Regions from separate parts of the Pedococcus sp. P2_E5 genome, predicted to be linked through region 2. Evidence: riboswitches for the same ligand, from Rfam matches in the RefSeq annotation. Region 2 holds a riboswitch; the other holds the start of a gene.

Region 1 (8,683 bases), on a different contig from region 2:
TTACAAGTCCGAAGCCACTCTCGCCCGTACATGACCAAGGGGGCCGGGCTAGGTCCGAGATGGACTATTCGGGCCAATCCGGGTCTTGTGCCGACAGTCGACGCACTGCACGGGCACGTGCAGACCGAGGGATGAAACGCTGTTGCAATACCTTGCCCTAAGGTCCATGATTTGTCAATATGACCCTCCCGTGTGACCGTCCCTCCGGACGTTGGCGAGATGACGATGCGTAAGCTGCGTACTCTGAACGCCATCGACAGCACCGGAACTGTCCTCATTGTCCGCTTGCCCTCTGCGGAGGCTTCATACGAAGTCGCGTGCGAGGCGATCGCGGGCGGTATACGAGCGGTTGAAGTGACGCTCACAACGCCGGGCGCCCTCACAGCAATTCGACGTCTCAGCGCCGAGTATCCGGATGCCGAAATTGGGGCGGGGAGCGTGCTGGACGCGAATTCCGCGTTTGCAAGCGTCGAGGCGGGCGCGCGCTTCCTGGTTAGCCCCCACGTTGATGTTGGAATTCTGCAAACGGCCGCCAGGTACCAGGTCGTCAGCATCTGTGGAGCTGCCACGCCAACTGAGATAGTTGCCGCCGCCACGGCGGGCGCAGACCTCGTCAAGCTCTTTCCATCCAATGTTCTCGATCGCGACTACGCGCGAGCGGTTCTCGAACCGCTCGCCCACATTCCGCTCATTCCCACCGGAGGAGTATCGCCGGAGAATGTTGCCGACTGGTTTTCCGTGGGAGTCGCGGCCGTGGGCGTAGGGAGCTTCGTTACGAAAGCGCGAGGCGAGCCAAACCTACACCCGGTGCGCGCAGCCGCGCGCCAATTTCTTGAGGCGGTGGCTCGTGCCCGCGCCTGACCGCGTTTCGCGCATCGAGCGTCAGGGTAAGGCTTTCGTCGTGGTGGGGCCAGCCGGCTCGGGGAAGTCGTATGTGGCTCGTGAACTCGCCCGTCGAGTAGGTGGGGTTTACCTGGACAAGGACTCCATGGCGAGCCGACTCGTGAGCGCTGCATTAGTCCTAGCCGGGCTCCCGCAAGACGGCCGCGAAGACGAACCCGCCTACGTCGGGCGACTTATGCCCGCCGAGTATGCAGGGCTGTTTGCTTCAGCGGCAGATAACTTGCGGATCGGTCAGTCAGTAGTTCTCGATGCGCCGTTCGCCGCCTATTTGAGCGATCGCGACTTCCTTATCGCCTCTTGCACAGCAGCGGATTGGCCCCCGGACACCCGAATAGTTGTGGTCAAGGTTCAGGCAGGCGAGGAAACCGTCCGCGCGCGCCTTACTGACCGTGCACTTCCACGCGACCGCGCCAAACTTGCCGATTGGAACCGCTTTTGGGGACAACTAGGCGCACAAGACTGCCACTGGGAGGGCGCGTTGCACATCGTTATCCACAACGACGTCGAGCCCAACCTAGAAGAGGCTCTAGGCCTTGCAGAGACAGTCGAGGCGAGTGCTTCGCGGCCCGCCCTCGGTTCCCACTGACTCCGGGGATGGATGATCCTTGCACGCGGGGCGGACGTGCTCGTTGTAACGGGTGTGGGGCCCCGCTGGCAAAGTCCTGCGCGCCACCGGAGCCTGGAAGAAACTCAGCGCATATTTGCGGCTTGTTCCTTACATTACGAGACGAGATATGTGCATCGCGGCTATCTGGTCGCGAAGGTATGGGAGATGCGGACCTCCGGAGCCGCCGCGCGGATGGTCCACCCGCGCGCCTGTTGCCGCCCTCGGGCGGGGGCACTCGGCGGGATCAGCCGGACCCGCCGGGGGGTCCTCAACGGCCGAAGTTCCCCACAGCTTGACCGGCGACACGGGCAGCCGCAATACCGGATTCGATGGCGCCATCGATGTACCCGCACCATCCATTTGCTAGCTCCGATGAGGCAAATACGAGCCGTCCGTTCGGCTGCTGTAGCAGGGTGACGATCGTGCCGAGCTGGCCCGGTCGCAGATACGGTGATCCGCCCTGAGCGAACTCGTCATGTCCCCAGTCATGCGAAATCACATCGACGAGTTCTGAACCTGGCAGCGCAGCGGCGAGCGCTTCCTCAATGACACCCCGCTCCGAGGCATCGAAATCGGGATGCGGGCTGAACGCAACGACAAGCTGACCATCCGGCAACCTCATCTCAGAGCGGATGCGAGTGATTCGGCTTCCAGTCGGCCACGTCGCAGTGACGCGATCAGCATTGCCGCGCACGTGCAGCCAGACCTTCGAGGAGTGCGGAATTGCCATGCCCTGCGCTGCGGCGTCTCGGTGCGCCTGCGGCAGCGCCGGATAGAAGTTGATGGATGTCCAAAGATTCACCGGGACAGCGATTACCGCTACCTTCCCGGATAGGACTTCACCAGAGCGAGTAGTCACGGTGACACCGTCCTCAGCGTGCGCCACGTCAGCGACCGGACTCAACAGCTGGATGTCAACGTCCTGATCCGCAGCCATTGCGTCGATCAGCGACGACGTACCATCGGCGAACCTGTGGCGCGTGAAGGCTTCCGCCCAGAGGTCGTACTTCCAGCCCGCCAGGGCAAACCACCGCAGGAGCAACGTGAACGACGCGTCCTCAAGCCTGCCCGCCATATGCAACAGGTTGCGTGTGAGCCACTCGTTATCCTCTTGGCCAAGGTTGAGCTGATCCAGACGGTCACGAAGCGACAACTGGTCCAGAGTCCGGACCTTGTCTTCGTGGTGCAACGGCTCGTAAGGGCGATCAAATACGTCATCAAAGCCGTCCAGGAGGGCCTCGTACAATCGACGCTCCCGATCCTTCGTCTCGGCCTTGTCGAGCTTCTCGACCGCGGAGTCTGAGGCCTTGACGAACGCGTCGAGTGGCTCTGCTTCCTTGGTTCGCAGCGAGTAGCGAGTGATCTCCGCCCAGACGTGCGGCTGAAACCAGTGGATAGACATCCCACCCATCTCAACACTTCGGCCCGCGAAACTCGTGGTGTATGTCTTACCGCCGAGTCGGTCTCTCGCCTCAAGCAGCACAGTTCGGTGCCCGCGACTCGCCAGTTCGCGAGCCGCCGTGACACCGGCGAACCCCCCGCCAACCACTACAGCGTCATACGCCTTCATTGCATTCCTTTCGTTCGACGACCTCGACCAGCATGGGAGGGGGCACGGATTCACCGCGGCAAAGACCAGTCCCACTTGCGCCACCTTCCATCGATCCAAGAGGCGAACGACTCGGACGCAGTGGGCGCAGGGGTGGGGGTAGTGAAGACAGTAACCACGTTACCAATGCGAGGCAATCTGAACAAACCTGTGTGTAGATTCGCCCGCTCCCTCAGCGGCCTCACACCTCGATGGCGGACTACGCGCATTGATCCCAAATCGCTGTCGGTCGGTGTTCCCGCGAATGAGGCGCGCGCCTTGGCCGAGCGTCAGCCGATCGCGACTCCCTCAGCCCCGCCCCTCTTCGGGCGGACACACTTTCGCGCTGATAAGGACTCCGCTTTGCCCATCCAGTGAAGGATGCTTCCCGTGCTTCCAAGGAGTGAGACGTCAGGCGACGGTCACCGCGTATTCCCAACTGTCGCCGCATTCCCCGCCGAACGCAGGAGTTCTGTTGAGCAGCATCATCGAGTGCGGCCGGCAGCAGGTCCTAGCGGGACGGGCCGGGTTTGGACGAGGCGCAGCTGGACGAGGTCATGAGGCTGCATGACGAGGACCTCGAGGGCCTTCTCGCCTTGGCCATGAGGTGCGGGTTAAGTGGTGCGGGGAGTCCGTGGAGGTTGAGGGCATCATCTCCCTCAAGACCGGCGGTTGCCCTGAGGACTGTCATTTCTGTTCGCGGTCCGGGCAGTTTAGCTCTCCGGTCCGGTCGGTGTGGCTGTGCCCTCCCGAGCTGGTGGCTGCGGCCAGCAGCTCGCAACCGGCGCCAGCGAGTTCTGCATCGTGGCGGCGGTCCGCGGCCCGGACGAGCGGCTGATGGCGCAGGTCCGCAATGGGATCGAGGCTGGCGGCCACCCTCGGCCTGCTGCTCCTAATCGCGCAAAACCGCGACGTTCCGCTCGCGTTGCGGGATGCGTTGGGTTGCCGTGTATGCGGGGCGGCACCTGAGCCGCGAACGTGCCCCGTGGACGTCGCCCTCCAGTCGGCCGGGACTGTGACGCCGCGATCCCCAGTGTCCGTTTGTACGCGCATCCCAGCGCGGCTACTGAGTCCGTCTCGGCAGCACTGGTGGCGCCGTCGGGGACTGCGGGAACTACGGAATCGGGACTCTCGACCTCATCGAACCTGCGTAGTTCCTACAGCTCAACCTGCTCCGGCACGAAGTCGTGCGGGTCAGGCATGTGTGCGCGCCACCCCCTTCTGACGTATCCGGACGGAAGGCCGTGAGGCAGGCCGCGCTGCTCCCGCTCCTCCTGAATCCGCTCCCAACGGCGCAGGGCTGCGTCACCTTCCAGGATGCGGAGCGCGTCACAGTCGGCCGTGGGGCGACCGCAGCTGCACTCCTCGCCCGGCAAATCGTGGTGCTCCACGTGGATGAGACAGAGCAGCCGAAATGCGTGCTCCCGGGAGGCGTACGCGCGCATCGCGGCGCGGTGGGCCTCCTCTGGCGCGTCGGCGTCTACCTCGTGCTCTACGGGTTGCGTGGGCCGCCTTTGAAGTTGCTGTCGCAACCTCTCGCTCTCTGCGTCGGCGCCTCGAAGCTTGGCCTCGTATTCGTCGGCGAGGGCTGTTATCCGCTGTCGTTCGTGCTCTTGCCACATCTGCTGGTGGATGGCGGCGGCCCTCTTGAGGTCATGAACGTTGTATCCCTGGTGTCCGATGCAGAGGTCGCAGACAGTCGGCTCCACCGGTAGACCATTGGGCCCCGGGGGCGTCAGGACGGCGTTGTTGACCTGACAACATCGGCAAACACCCATGAGGCCTATGGTATATAGCCGAGCTGGGGGCGTGGGTATGTGGATTCTTGGCGCGTCCTGATTGCAGCCGCCTCTTACCGTGTGAGACGGCCCCGGGACGCTTCGGACCCAGGCACGTTGAGAGCCTGCATCAGGCCATCCACCTGCTGCTCTCCTGTGCATGGCCCGCGTTTGGGGATCTCGCCGACGGCAACGACGCTAGCGCCAAGCTTTCGGTCTCAACGGACCTTTCCGCCCGGCGTGACTTGACCCTTTGAGGCATCCGAGGCTTAGAAACATCTGGCTGCCCACGCGAACCGGTGAAGCCGCCACAATCCGATGCTGCGCCAGTTCGGCGGTTTGCGAGACGCCAGCGTCGTTCCAAGAATCTCTCAGGTACCCATGACCGTTGTGGTGAGGCGAACTCTGGAAAGCAGGACCCGGTCCTGCACCCACGGTGCAAGCCGCTACCCGCGGCGAAGCTCTCAGGTCCCGATGACAGAGCGGGGAGGTCACCCACCGCCGCCGTGYCCCGGCGGCACCCATCAGGGAGCCTCCCGAATGACACACGCATTGGGCGCGTCACTCGCCACATTCGGATTCAGCGCCAACGACCAAGTTTCTGGGCTGTCCCGGCTCGGCTACGACTCCCTCGACGCACTGGTCTATGCTGCGGTGCAGTGGGAGTGCGCACCGCAGTCAACTTGGTTCTGCCGCCAGCCGCCTTGGAGGCGGAGGCCTCCGCGTGAGCTGCCCGGGCTCCGCCGCCCGCAACAATCCCGGCGAGTTGATGATCGGGCTGGGCTGCCACGGCGCCGCCACGCCGGGCGTAATCCGCCCCTGATTGCTCGACAGCCCGGCCTGGTACACCGCGTACGGGCCCTGCCCACCCAGGATCAGCGGCGGCCGTCTGAGGGCGCTGCGCAACTTTCAGACCATGGTGCCCGGCCCCTTCGCCGGCCTCGCCATCGCGGACGCGTCGCTGCTCGACCAAGACACGGCAGTCGCCGAAGGGAGGACCGGCATGCGCCGTGCGACCGGGGTCCCGATCGACTGTGTCGTCGTCGACGCGAACGCGCGGCCCCTGACCCTCGCGGGGCCACACACCCTCCGCGATTCCTTCCGCGTCGAGATTGTTCGTGGCCGCAGTCCTCCAGGGCTGGGGGAGGACGAGCTCTTAGGGACTATGCGGTTGCGCGGAGGCGGTCTACCCCGCCGGCACGTAGGCCGACAAGTACTCGCCGGCTGTCCAGCGCATCGACGGCAACCATGATGACCGCCATCTGTTGCTCGTGCCTACCGCCGGGTCTCCTCGCAACGTGAGACCGCCCAAACCTTCTTCTGAGCCGTAAGGAGACCCATGTCCAAGCCCACCGCTCTGCACGCGGTTCATAACGCCGCTGGGGCCAGTTTCACCGACTTCGCCGGCTGGCAGATGCCGCTGCGGTACAGCAGCGAGCTCGCCGAGCACCACGCGGTGCGCAGGACCGCCGGCCTGTTCGACCTGTCCCACATGGGGGAGCTCGAGGTCGTGGGGCCACAAGCCGCCGCTTTCCTGGACTACGCCATGGTCGGCGAGATCAGCGCCGTCGCCGTCAACAAGGCGAAGTACACGATGATCTGCCAGGAGGACGGCGGCATCCTCGACGACCTGATTGTCTACCGGCTGGAGGATCACCGGTACATGGTGGTGGCCAACGCCTCCAACGCCGAGGCCGTCCTCCAGGCGCTGCACAAGCGGTCCGCCGGGCTAGACGCCGCCGTCCAGGATGCCCGCGATGACTGGTCGCTCATCGCGATCCAGGGGCCGCTGGCCGCCGAGGTGCTCGAGGAGGTGAGCGACGCAAACCTGGCTGCCCTGAGGTACTACACCATCGCCGAGGTCACGGTGGCCGACCGTCCGGTGCGCCTGGCCCGCACCGGCTATACGGGGGAGGACGGCTTCGAGATCTTCTGCGCCGCCGACACCGCCCCTGACATCTGGGCCGCACTGGCTGCCGCTGGCGCCGAGCGCGGAGTGGTCCCGGCGGGACTGGCCTGCCGCGACTCTCTGCGCCTGGAGGCGGCAATGCCGTTGTACGGCAACGAGCTCAGTGCCCAGCTCACCCCCTACGAGGCCGGTCTCGGCCGAGTCGTGCGGCTTGAGAAGCCCGGTGACTTCGTCGGGCGCGCCGCGCTCGAGAGGCGCGCCCACGAGCGGGTGACGCGGGTGCGTGTCGGGCTGCTCCCGCAGGGGCGTCGCTCGCCCCGTGCGGGAGCCGCGGTGCTGCACCGGTCCACCGGAGCCCGAGTCGGTGCGGTGACCAGCGGTGCCCCATCTCCCACTCTGGGCTACCCGATCGCAATGGCTTACGTCGACACCGCCCTCTCCGAGCCTGGGCAGCGTCTGCATGTCGACGTCCGTGGCACGGCCGTCCCAGCTGTCGTCGTCCCGCTTCCGTTCTACAGCCGACAGCGCTGACATCCGACAGCGCGTCGTCGGACGCCTTGTAAACCCCCATCCCCGAAGGAGCACCAGATGTCTGTTCCCCCTGACCTGCAGTACACCAAGGACCACGAGTGGCTGCGCGTCGAGGGGGATGTCGCCACCATCGGCATCACCGCCTACGCCGCAGACGCCTTGGGCGACGTCGTCTACGTCGACCTTCCCGACGTCGGCACGGTCCTTGCCTGCGGGGAGTCCTGCGGCGAGATCGAGTCCACCAAGTCGGTCAGCGACCTTTACGCCCCGGTTGACGGCAAGGTGCTTGAGCTCAACGACGCGGTGGTCGACGAGCCCTCCCTGGTGAACACCGCCCCCTTCACCGACGGCTGGCTGCTGCGCGTCAAGGTGGCGAACGCGCCTGCCCTGCTTGACTCGACGGCATACACCGCCCTGACCGAGCAGGGCTGAGGAGCCGGCCATGACCATCGCCAACCTGCTGAACCAGAACCTCGCCCAGGTTGACCCTGAGGTCGCTGCCGCGCTCGACGCGGAGCTGCGCCGCCAGGAGGCCACTCTGGAGATGATCGCCTCGGAGAACTTCGCGCCCGTGGCCGTCATGCAGGCCCAGGGCTCGGTCGCCACCAACAAGTACGCCGAGGGGTACCCAGGACGTCGGTACTACGGCGGCTGCGAGAACGTCGACATCGTGGAGCAACTCGCCATCGACCGAGTGAAGGCGTTGTTCGGTGCCGAGTACGCCAACGTGCAGCCGCACTCCGGCGCCCAGGCCAACACGGCCGTCTTTTTTGCGCTGCTGCAGCATGGGGACACGATCCTCGGCCTCGACCTGGCGCACGGCGGCCATCTCACCCACGGCATGCGGCTCAACTACAGCGGCAAGACGTTCAACGTCGTGCCGTACCACGTGGGCGATGACGGCCGCGTCGACATGGGCGAGGTGGCGCGACTTGCACGCGTGCACCGCCCGAAGATGATCATCGCCGGCTGGTCGGCCTACCCGCGCCAACTCGACTTCGCGCAGTTCCGCCAGATCGCCGACGAAGTGGGCGCCATCCTGTTCGTGGACATGGCCCACTTCGCCGGGCTGGTTGCCGCGGGGCTGCACCCCAGCCCGGTCCCGCACGCCCATGTCACCACCTCGACCACGCACAAGACCTTGGGCGGACCACGGGGCGGAGTGGTTCTCACCAACGACGCGGCGATCGCCAAGAAGATCAACTCCTCAGTGTTCCCGGGCCTGCAGGGTGGCCCGCTCGAGCACGTCATCGCCGCCAAGGCGGTGTGCTTCCTGGTCGCTGGCAGCCAGGAGTTCAAGGACCGCCAGCGCCGCACCCTGGAGGGTGCCCGGATCCTCGCCGAACGGCTCACCCGCGAGGACGTCT
Region 2 (8,683 bases):
GGCGATCTCGTCACGCCCGCCGAGGTCTCCGAGGCCGAGACTGCGTGGCAGGCGGCAGCCACCGCGCTCGGCGCCACCGAGCGCACCGCCGCCGCCCTGGGGGCCACCGTCGCACACCTGCGCGAGCAGCTGGGCGACGAGGCCCGCGACCAGGTGGCCCTTGGCGTGGCCGTTGCCGAGGCCCGGGGCGAGCTCGCGGAGGCGAGTCAGGCGGCAACGGCCCTCGAGCAGGCCCGCAACCACGCGGAAACGGTGCGGCTTGCCGTGGACTCGGTCGCTGCACAGCTGGCGGCCCTGCGCGAGAGTGCGGTCACGGTGGGATCACGCATCGGCGCGCTCGAGACCGAGCTCGAGACCGAGCGTGAAGCACTGACCGCGGCGGTTACCCAGCACGCCGACACGTGTCCCTGCGCAGAGTGGGGTCGAGCGCCAGAGTCGCAGGGCCAGACCCTGCGCGATCCTGATCAGCTGGGCCGGACCGCCGCTGCCCACGCCACGGCCACCGCAGCCGCCACCGCACACGCTGCCGGTGTTCGCGACCTCGACCGGGCGACCCGCGATCACGCCGAGGTCGTCGCCGCCACGGACGAGTCCTTCAGCGCAGCAGGGTTCCCCGACGCGGAGCAGGCGCGGTCAGGACTCCTGTCGGCAGCCGAGATCACGCGCCTGCGCAGCGCGGTGGTCGCCCACGACCAGGCCGTCCTCGTGGCCCAGACCACCCTTGCCGAACCAGGCGTACAGGAGGCCATGGAGGCGCCAGCGTGCGACGTGGCCACCCTCGCGAGGGCCCGCGACGCGGCGCACGCGGCGTACACGGCTGCGGTGGCAGCCGACACCCTCGTGCGGCGCACGCTGGACGGCCTGGACCGGGTCCGGGGCTCCATCACCCGGCGGTGTGGGCAGATCCTTGCGGCAGAGGCGAGGCATCAGGTGCTCCGTGAGCTCGCCGACGCCGTGGCCGGCACCAGCGCGAACAACGCCCTTCGGATGCGGTTGTCGGCCTTCGTCCTGGCCGCTCGGCTGGAGAAGGTCGCCACCCTCGCCAACGAGCGGTTGTCCGGTATGGGAGAGGGCCGCTACCAGCTGCGGCACACGGACCACCTGGCGGCCCGCGGGGCACGCAGCGGTCTCGGGCTCGAGGTGCTCGACCTGTGGACCGGGCACGCGCGCGACACCTCGTCGCTGTCGGGCGGTGAGTCGTTCATGGCCTCGCTCGCCCTGGCCCTGGGGCTGGCCGACGCCGTCCGTGAGGAGTCCGGCGGGTTCGACCTGCAGACCCTCTTCGTCGACGAGGGGTTCGGCACCCTCGACGACGAGAGCCTCGAGCAGGTCATGTCGGTGCTCGACGACCTCCGCGAGGGCGGCCGTGCCGTGGGGGTCGTGAGCCACGTCGCCGAGCTGCGCACCCGCATCCCCAGCCAGATCGTGGTTCGCAAGACCGAGCGCGGCTCGTCGGTGCACGTGACCACCACCGACGAGGCCGCGCCCGCGGCCTAGCGAACCAGGCTCACGCCTCTCAGCTCTCGAACGCCTCCGGCGGAGGGCAGCTGCAGACCAGGTTGCGGTCGCCGTAGGCGCCGTCGATGCGAGCCACCGGGGGCCAGTACTTGTCGGCTGCCTCGACCCCGACCGGGAAGGCCGCCGCGGACCGCTCGTACGGGTACTCCCACTTGCCGGCCAGCGCCTTGGCGGTGTGCGGAGCGTTGCGCAGCATGCTGTCGACGACGGCCACCTCACCGGACTCGACCTCGGCGATCTCCTGACGGATCGCGATCATCGCGTCACAGAAGCGGTCGATCTCGTAGCGGTCCTCGCTCTCGGTCGGCTCGACCATCAGGGTGCCCGCCACGGGGAAGGACATCGTCGGCGCGTGGAAGCCGTAGTCGATCAGTCGCTTGGCCACGTCGTCCACGCTGACCCCGCTGCGCTTGGTCAGGTCACGCAGGTCGAGGATGCACTCGTGCGCGACGACGCCGTCGTGGCCGGAGTAGAGCACCGGGTAGTGCTCGCGAAGCCGAGCGGCGATGTAGTTGGCGTTGAGCACGGCCACCTGCGTGGCGCGGGTCAGACCGGCGCCGCCCATGAGGCGCACGTAGGCCCACGAGATCGGCAGGATGCTCGCCGAGCCGTAGGGCGCGGCCGAGATCGGTCCGACTCCCGTCTCCGGCCCTGCCTCGGCCGCCAGCGGGTGGTTGGGCAGGTGCGGCGCCAGGTGCGCGCGGACCGCCACCGGACCGACGCCGGGACCGCCGCCACCGTGCGGGATGCAGAACGTCTTGTGCAGGTTCAGGTGCGAGACGTCGGCACCGAACTTGCCGGGTCGGGCCAGGCCCACGAGGGCGTTGAGGTTGGCCCCGTCGACGTACACCTGGCCACCCGCGTCGTGCACCAGGGCGCACAGGTCCGTGATCGTGTCCTCGAAGACACCGTGGGTCGACGGGTAGGTCACCATGATGGCGGCGAGGTCGTCGCGGTGCTGGCCCACCTTGGCCCGCAGGTCGTCCATGTCGATGTCACCGCCGGGGGCGGTCTTGACGACGACGACCTTCATGCCCGCCATCACCGCACTGGCAGCGTTGGTGCCGTGGGCGCTGGCGGGGATCAGGCAGATGTTGCGCTGCGACTGGCCGTTCGCCGCGTGGTAGGCGTGGATGGCCAGGAGCCCTGCGAACTCGCCCTGTGAACCGGCGTTCGGCTGCAACGACACCGCGTCGTAGCCGGTGATCTCGCAGAGCCAGTCGGACAGTTCGGCGATGAGGTCACGGATGCCCTCGGTCTGGTGGGCCGGGGCGAAGGGGTGCAGGTGGGCGAACTCGGGCCAGGTCACGGCGACCATCTCGGTGGTCGCATTGAGCTTCATCGTGCACGACCCGAGCGGAATCATGCCGCGGTCCAGGGCGAAGTCACGATCGGACAGCCGGCGCAGGTAGCGCAGCATCGAGGTCTCGCTGTGGTGGCTGCTGAACACCGGGTGGGTGAGGTAGTCACTCGTCCGGACCAGGTGCTCGGGCCACGAGAGCTCGGCGATGGTGACCTCGGTCGGTCCGGGAACGCCGAACGCGCTCCACACGGCCTCGAGGTCGCGCAGGTCGGTGGTCTCGTCCAGGCTGATCGACACGTGGTCGGCATCGACGCGCCAGACGTTCACCCCTCGCTGGGCTGCTTCGCTGAGCACCTCGTCGGCCCGACCGGGCACCGACACCGTGATGGTGTCGAAGAAGTTGGTGCTCACGACGTCGATGCCCGCAGTCGTCAGGCCACTGGCCAGGGTCTCGGCGTGGCCGTGGACTCGCCGCGCGATCGCGGCCAGGCCCGCAGGGCCGTGGTACACGGCATACATCGAGGCCATCACGGCGAGGAGCACCTGGGCCGTGCAGATGTTGGACGTCGCCTTCTCGCGCCGGATGTGCTGCTCGCGCGTCTGGAGGGCGAGCCGATAGGCCGGCGCCCCCTCGGTGTCGACGCTCACCCCGACGAGTCGGCCGGGCAGGGACCGTTCGAGGCCGGCGCGCACACTCATGTAGCCCGCGTGGGGACCGCCGAAGCCCATGGGTACGCCGAAACGCTGGCTGGTGCCCACGGCGACGTCGGCGCCCCACTCCCCCGGCGCCGTCGCCAGGGTCAGGGCGAGCAGGTCCGCGGCAGCGGTCACGAGAGCACCCGCGTCGTGGGCGGCCGAGGCCAGCGCGCGCCAGTCGCGCAGCTCGCCGTCTGCCCCGGGGTACTGCACGAGGACACCGAAGACGGCGCGGTCCCCCGCCGCGGCCCGGAGGGCGGCGGCGGAGTCGATACCGTCGAGGTCGGCCACGACGACGGCGAGGCCCAGCGGCTTGGCACGGGTCTGCATCACGGCGAGCGTCTGGGGGAAGACATGCCGGTCGACGGCCAGCACGGCGTCGGCCGCGACCTTGCTGGAGCGACGCATCAGCGTCATGGCCTCGGCGGCCGCGGTCCCCTCGTCGAGCAGCGACGCCCCGGACGTGGTCAGGCCGGTGAGGTCGCTGACGACCGTCTGGAAGTTGAGCAGCGCCTCGAGCCGGCCCTGGGAGATCTCGGGCTGGTAGGGCGTGTAGGCGGTGTACCAGGCGGGGCTCTCCAGGACGTTGCGTTGGATGACGGCAGGGGTGATCGTCCCGTAGTAGCCGAGCCCGATCATCGACGTCATCACCTGGTTGCGACGAGCCAGGGCGCGCAGCTCCTCGATGACGGCCGCTTCGGACGCCGCAGGCTCCACGCGGAGCGGGCCGTCGGTGCGGATCGCACCCGGCAGGGCGTGGTCCACCAAGGCATCCAGTGAACTGTGCCGGACGGCCGCGAGCATGACGTCGACATCGGCATCGGACGGGCCGATGTGGCGCCCGGCGAACTCGGGCAGGTCGGTGGTGAACTGGGCGGACATGAGGCTCCTGAGGCTCGGTGTGCTCGGATCGCCTCCCCTTCTGTCACGGCGCGGACGCCGCTTCAGAGGTGCCTGTCCCACGCAGTCCTGGCGCCTGAGAGGTTCCGGGGAGTTTGCCCCTTCGGCGCCCCGCCGTGCTACCCGTGAGGGTGCACGCGGGGACTCTCCCGCGCGGGATGTTCAGCGCAGCCAATCTACAACACAGCCGCCGTTCCCGAGGGAACGGCGGCTGTGTTGGACGTTCGGGCGGGTCAGGCCAGGCGGGCCGCGCGGCGTTCGCGCAGCTCATCACCGGGGTGGTCTGCAGGCACGTCGTCGTCGGTGCGCTCACTGGGGAGGGCTGCGAGCTCTCCCTCGACCTCGCGCCAGACGCGGCCGACGGCGATGCCGAAGACTCCCTGACCACCCTGGACGAGGTCGATGACCTCGTCGGCGGACGTGCACTCGTAGACCGAGGCGCCGTCGCTCATCAAGGTGATCTGGGCCAGGTCCTCCACACCACGCTCGCGCAGGTGGTTGATCGCCACGCGGATCTGCTGGAGGGACACCCCGGTGTCGAGCAGGCGCTTGACGACCTTGAGGACGAGGATGTCCCGGAAGCCGTAGAGCCGCTGCGTGCCGGAACCGGTGGCGCCACGCACCGACGGCTCGACCAGGCCGGTGCGGGCCCAGTAGTCGAGCTGGCGGTAGGTGATGCCGGCCGCCTTGCACGCGGTCGGGCCGCGGTAGCCGATGTCGTCGCTCAGCTCAGGTAGGTCGTCCGTGAACAACAGCCCCTGTGCCGAAGCCGGCACGCTCGTGTGGCCGTGCTGAGCCTCGTTGCTCGGGTTCACAGCGCTCACCTCCTGGAAACTTCTACTGGATACCGCTGCGGGCAATGCCGAGGCGGTGTAGTTACACCGATCGCATTACGGGTCTGTGCCGAAGGTACGGCCGCGCGGAACCAAAGGTCAACAACCACTCGACCTTGGCGCTTCGGCGTGTCGCGGCCGAACGGCATACTCTCGATGTTCAGTTGAGGGTGATGGTTGTGAGCACAGGCAGGGCATTTGTCCCTAGCCAGTTGTCCCGGTTTCGTCTGGTTTGGTCTCGAAGTCCTCGGCCGATACGTGGTCCAGGAACTCACGGAACCGCTCGACCTCGTCGTCCTTGTCCTCCTCGCCGGACATCGCGACTCCCGCCTCCTCGAGCAGCGACTCCCCCGCGACGATCTGCGTGCCGGTGCGCAGGGCCAGGGCGATGGCGTCGGACGAGCGGGAGGAGATCTCGGTGGTGCCGTCGAGGATCAGGGCTGCGTGGAAGACCCCGTCACGGAGCTCGACGATGCGCACCTCGGTCAGCCGGTGGCCCAGTCCCTCGATGACGTTCTTCATCAGGTCGTGGGTGAGCGGACGGGGCGGCTCGATGCCCTGTTGGGCGTAGGCGATGGCCGTGGCCTCCGCGGCGCCGATCCAGATCGGCAGGTAGCGGTCGCCGTCGCGCTCGCGCAGCAGCACGATGGGGTGGTTGGTGGGCATCTCCACCCGGACGCCGAGGACCTCGAGCACCTTCACCGTTCCACCTTAACCCGGTTCAGCCGCGCTGGAGCCCGTCCCTCACGAGTGCGGTGTGCAAGGCGATGCACAGGCGCAGGACGTCACCGGTCGGATCGGTCGTGGAGCCACCGCGCGCCGCCTTCGTCGACGTTGGACGGTGAGGAGTCACGACCTGCTGGACCAGACCGATCTCGCGGTCGGCCGCGGTGCGGAACGGCCTCAGGTGGCGGGGTTCGAGGCCGTAGGCCGCCAGCTCGGCAGCCGTGTGCGCCACCGTGAGTGCCGCGTCCCCGAAGTGCCCCGTCGCGTCGGGGTGCAGCAGGCCGTAGTTCTCCAGCGCGTCGACCGTGTCGGCATCGAGCCCCGAGGACGTCGCCAGCTCGGCCCGGGTGAGTCGCAGGGACCCGACCGCCGTGAGCGCCTCGGCGCTCGGCACCTCAGGGTCCGCGACCGGGGTCGGGACGGTGGGACGCGGCATACCGGTGTCCGTGCGCTCGGGTGTCAGGCCACGGTCCAGGGCGTCCAGCGCGGCCGCGATCACCTTGAGCGGCCAGAAGTGGTCGCGCTGGGCGGTGAGGATGTAGCGCAGCCGGTCGAGGTCCTGCACGGCGTAGGTGCGGTAGCCCGACCCGGTGCGCGCCGGCGTGACCAGTCCCTCGGCCTCGAGGAAGCGGATCTTGGAGATCGTGACGTCAGGGAAGTCCTGCTTGAGGGCAGCCAGGACCGCACCGATGGTCATGGACTGTCGCGTCGTGCGAGCACTCACCAGGAGCCTGTGTTCCGTGTCGGGAAGGCTTGGTCAGGCCCTGCCGGCATAGAAGACGAGTCGGAACTTGCCGATCTGGACCTCGTCGCCCGTCTGCAGCGTGGCCTCGTCGATCCGCTCGCGGTTCACGTAGGTGCCGTTGAGCGAGCCGACGTCGCGGACCACGAAGGTGTTGCCCTCACGCCGGAAGTTCGCGTGCTTGCGCGACACCGTGACGTCGTCGAGGAAGATGTCACTGTCGGGGTGGCGGCCCGAGTTCACCTCGTCGTCGTCGAGGAGGAACCGGGCTCCGGTGTTGGGGCCACGCAGGACGACCAGCAGCGCGGTGCCGGGGCGCAGCGCGTCCACGGTCGCCTGGTCGGCCTTGCTGAGGGAGATCTCGACCTCGGCGCTCGTGTCGACCTGCTCGAGGTCGTGGATGCCGGGCAACCGCATCGTCGTCGGCTCGTGCGGACGCGATGTCGGCTCGTTGTCGCCGCCGCTCGCGGGCGGTTGAGGGGACGACATCTGGTCGTCGTTCTCGGTGCCGTTCATCAGGTCCGCACTCCTCGTGGTGGTTCTGTCCGCCCCCTCTAGCAAAGCACAAACCCTAAGGGACGCCGGTGTCGTCTGCAGCGAAATGTGTGAACGGGCGCCCCCAACGGGTCAGAGGAGGGCCTGGTATGCCGCTGGGTCGAGCAGGGCTGCGACGGCTGCGTCGTCCGACGGTCGCAGCTCGTACATCCAGCCCTCACCATAGGGGTCGCTGTTGACCAGCTCGGGGGTGGCGTCGAGGGAGTCGTTGACTGCTGTCACCTCACCGGCGAGGGGCGCGTACAGGTCGCTGACCGACTTGGTCGACTCGACCTCGCCGCACGCGTCTCCGGCGGCCACCGTGTCGCCCACCGTCGGGAGGCTGACGTACACGACGTCACCCAGGGAGTCCTGCGCGAACGAGGTGATCCCGATCCGCACCGTGCCGTCGTCGCCCGACCGCACCCACTCGTGCTCGGCCGTGTAACGCAGGTCCTGGGGGTACTCCAGCTCGCTCATGATGCTCCTCGGTGGATGGTGGTGGGACGGACCCGTCGGCGACCGCGGTGCCAGCGAGCCACGCTGGTGGTGCTCAGGGTGACGGCGCCGGGACGGGCCGAGCGTAACGAGGCTCGCTCAGACTGTGCAATGCGGTGATGGCGACATCGTCGGACTGCCGCACCGTGGGCAGCGCACCGTCTCCACGGACCGACTCGCTCACGCCGCCGGGGATCTCCATGGCCGAGGCCATCGTCGCGCTGTCGCCGATGGCCTTGATGACGTAGGGCGGCGCGACCCGCTCTCCCCCGATCTCGATCGCACCGTCGACGTCGGCGAACCAGGTGTCGGCCACCACCCGCACGTCCCCGATCTGCACCGCCTCGGCTCCGGCGTCGCGCAGCTCCTGCAGGGCGTCGAGCAGTCGGGCGGCGGTGATCTTGTGGTCCGGGTCGTTGATGGTGATGACGACGCCGGGACCCGTGGCCGGTGAGGTGCCGGTGAGGATGCCCAGGGTGTCCAGCCGCTCCTGGGCGGACTTCAGGGCCTCAGCGCTGGAGTCGACCCCCGAGATCAGCTTGTCGCGGCTCACCTCGAGCTCGCGGGAGTCCGACGCCAGCCGGTCCTGCTCCTGGCTGACGTCGTCGAGGATGCGCACGAGCTCGTCCTCGCGCAGCTGTTCCAGTCCGCTCTGGTTGGTCTGCTGCACCTGGGTGGCGATGGCGAAGCCGAGCACGATCGCCAGCAGCGCGGCGAAGGCGTTCGCCCGGGTCGCCCGCGGTCGGGCCATCCGGAACAGGGTCCTCCACGACGAGTCCGGGGACTCCGGACGGTCAGCGCTCATGCCTTGAACAGGTGCCTGCGGATGGAGGCGACGTTGGAGAAGATCCGCACCCCGAGGACCACGACCACGCCGGTGCTCAGCTGCGAGCCCACGCCCAGCTGGTCACCCAGGAAGACGATGAACGCGGC

Evidence for each region. A riboswitch is a leader RNA that binds a small molecule or an ion and turns the genes downstream of it on or off. The one in region 2 is predicted to bind glycine.
Region 1: it holds a riboswitch for glycine, as region 2 does, so the genes downstream of both, AC1DVZ_RS05910 (hypothetical protein) here and gcvP (aminomethyl-transferring glycine dehydrogenase) in region 2, are expected to answer to the same signal.

What each region holds. Positions count from the first base shown of each region.
Region 1 is NZ_JBFUEP010000012.1:69,424-78,106, forward strand. It holds gene AC1DVZ_RS05885 (bifunctional 4-hydroxy-2-oxoglutarate aldolase/2-dehydro-3-deoxy-phosphogluconate aldolase) at 220-861, shown strand; gene AC1DVZ_RS05890 (P-loop nucleotide/nucleoside kinase family protein) at 848-1,489, shown strand; gene AC1DVZ_RS05895 (flavin monoamine oxidase family protein) at 1,779-3,080, opposite strand; partial or broken gene AC1DVZ_RS05900 (biotin synthase BioB) at 3,571-3,962, shown strand; gene AC1DVZ_RS05905 (hypothetical protein) at 4,256-4,807, opposite strand; glycine riboswitch at 5,275-5,367, shown strand; gene AC1DVZ_RS05910 (hypothetical protein) at 5,700-6,128, shown strand; gene gcvT (glycine cleavage system aminomethyltransferase GcvT) at 6,216-7,316, shown strand; gene gcvH (glycine cleavage system protein GcvH) at 7,374-7,748, shown strand; partial or broken gene glyA (serine hydroxymethyltransferase) at 7,759-8,683, shown strand, end outside.
Region 2 is NZ_JBFUEP010000038.1:5,270-13,952, reverse strand. It holds gene AC1DVZ_RS13805 (AAA family ATPase) at 1-1,497, shown strand, start outside; gene gcvP (aminomethyl-transferring glycine dehydrogenase) at 1,517-4,399, opposite strand; glycine riboswitch at 4,472-4,579, opposite strand; gene AC1DVZ_RS13795 (MerR family transcriptional regulator) at 4,651-5,241, opposite strand; gene AC1DVZ_RS13790 (bifunctional nuclease family protein) at 5,455-5,952, opposite strand; gene ftsR (transcriptional regulator FtsR) at 5,972-6,673, opposite strand; gene AC1DVZ_RS13780 (FHA domain-containing protein) at 6,734-7,207, opposite strand; gene gcvH (glycine cleavage system protein GcvH) at 7,346-7,732, opposite strand; gene AC1DVZ_RS13770 (DUF881 domain-containing protein) at 7,806-8,555, opposite strand; gene AC1DVZ_RS13765 (small basic family protein) at 8,552-8,683, opposite strand, start outside.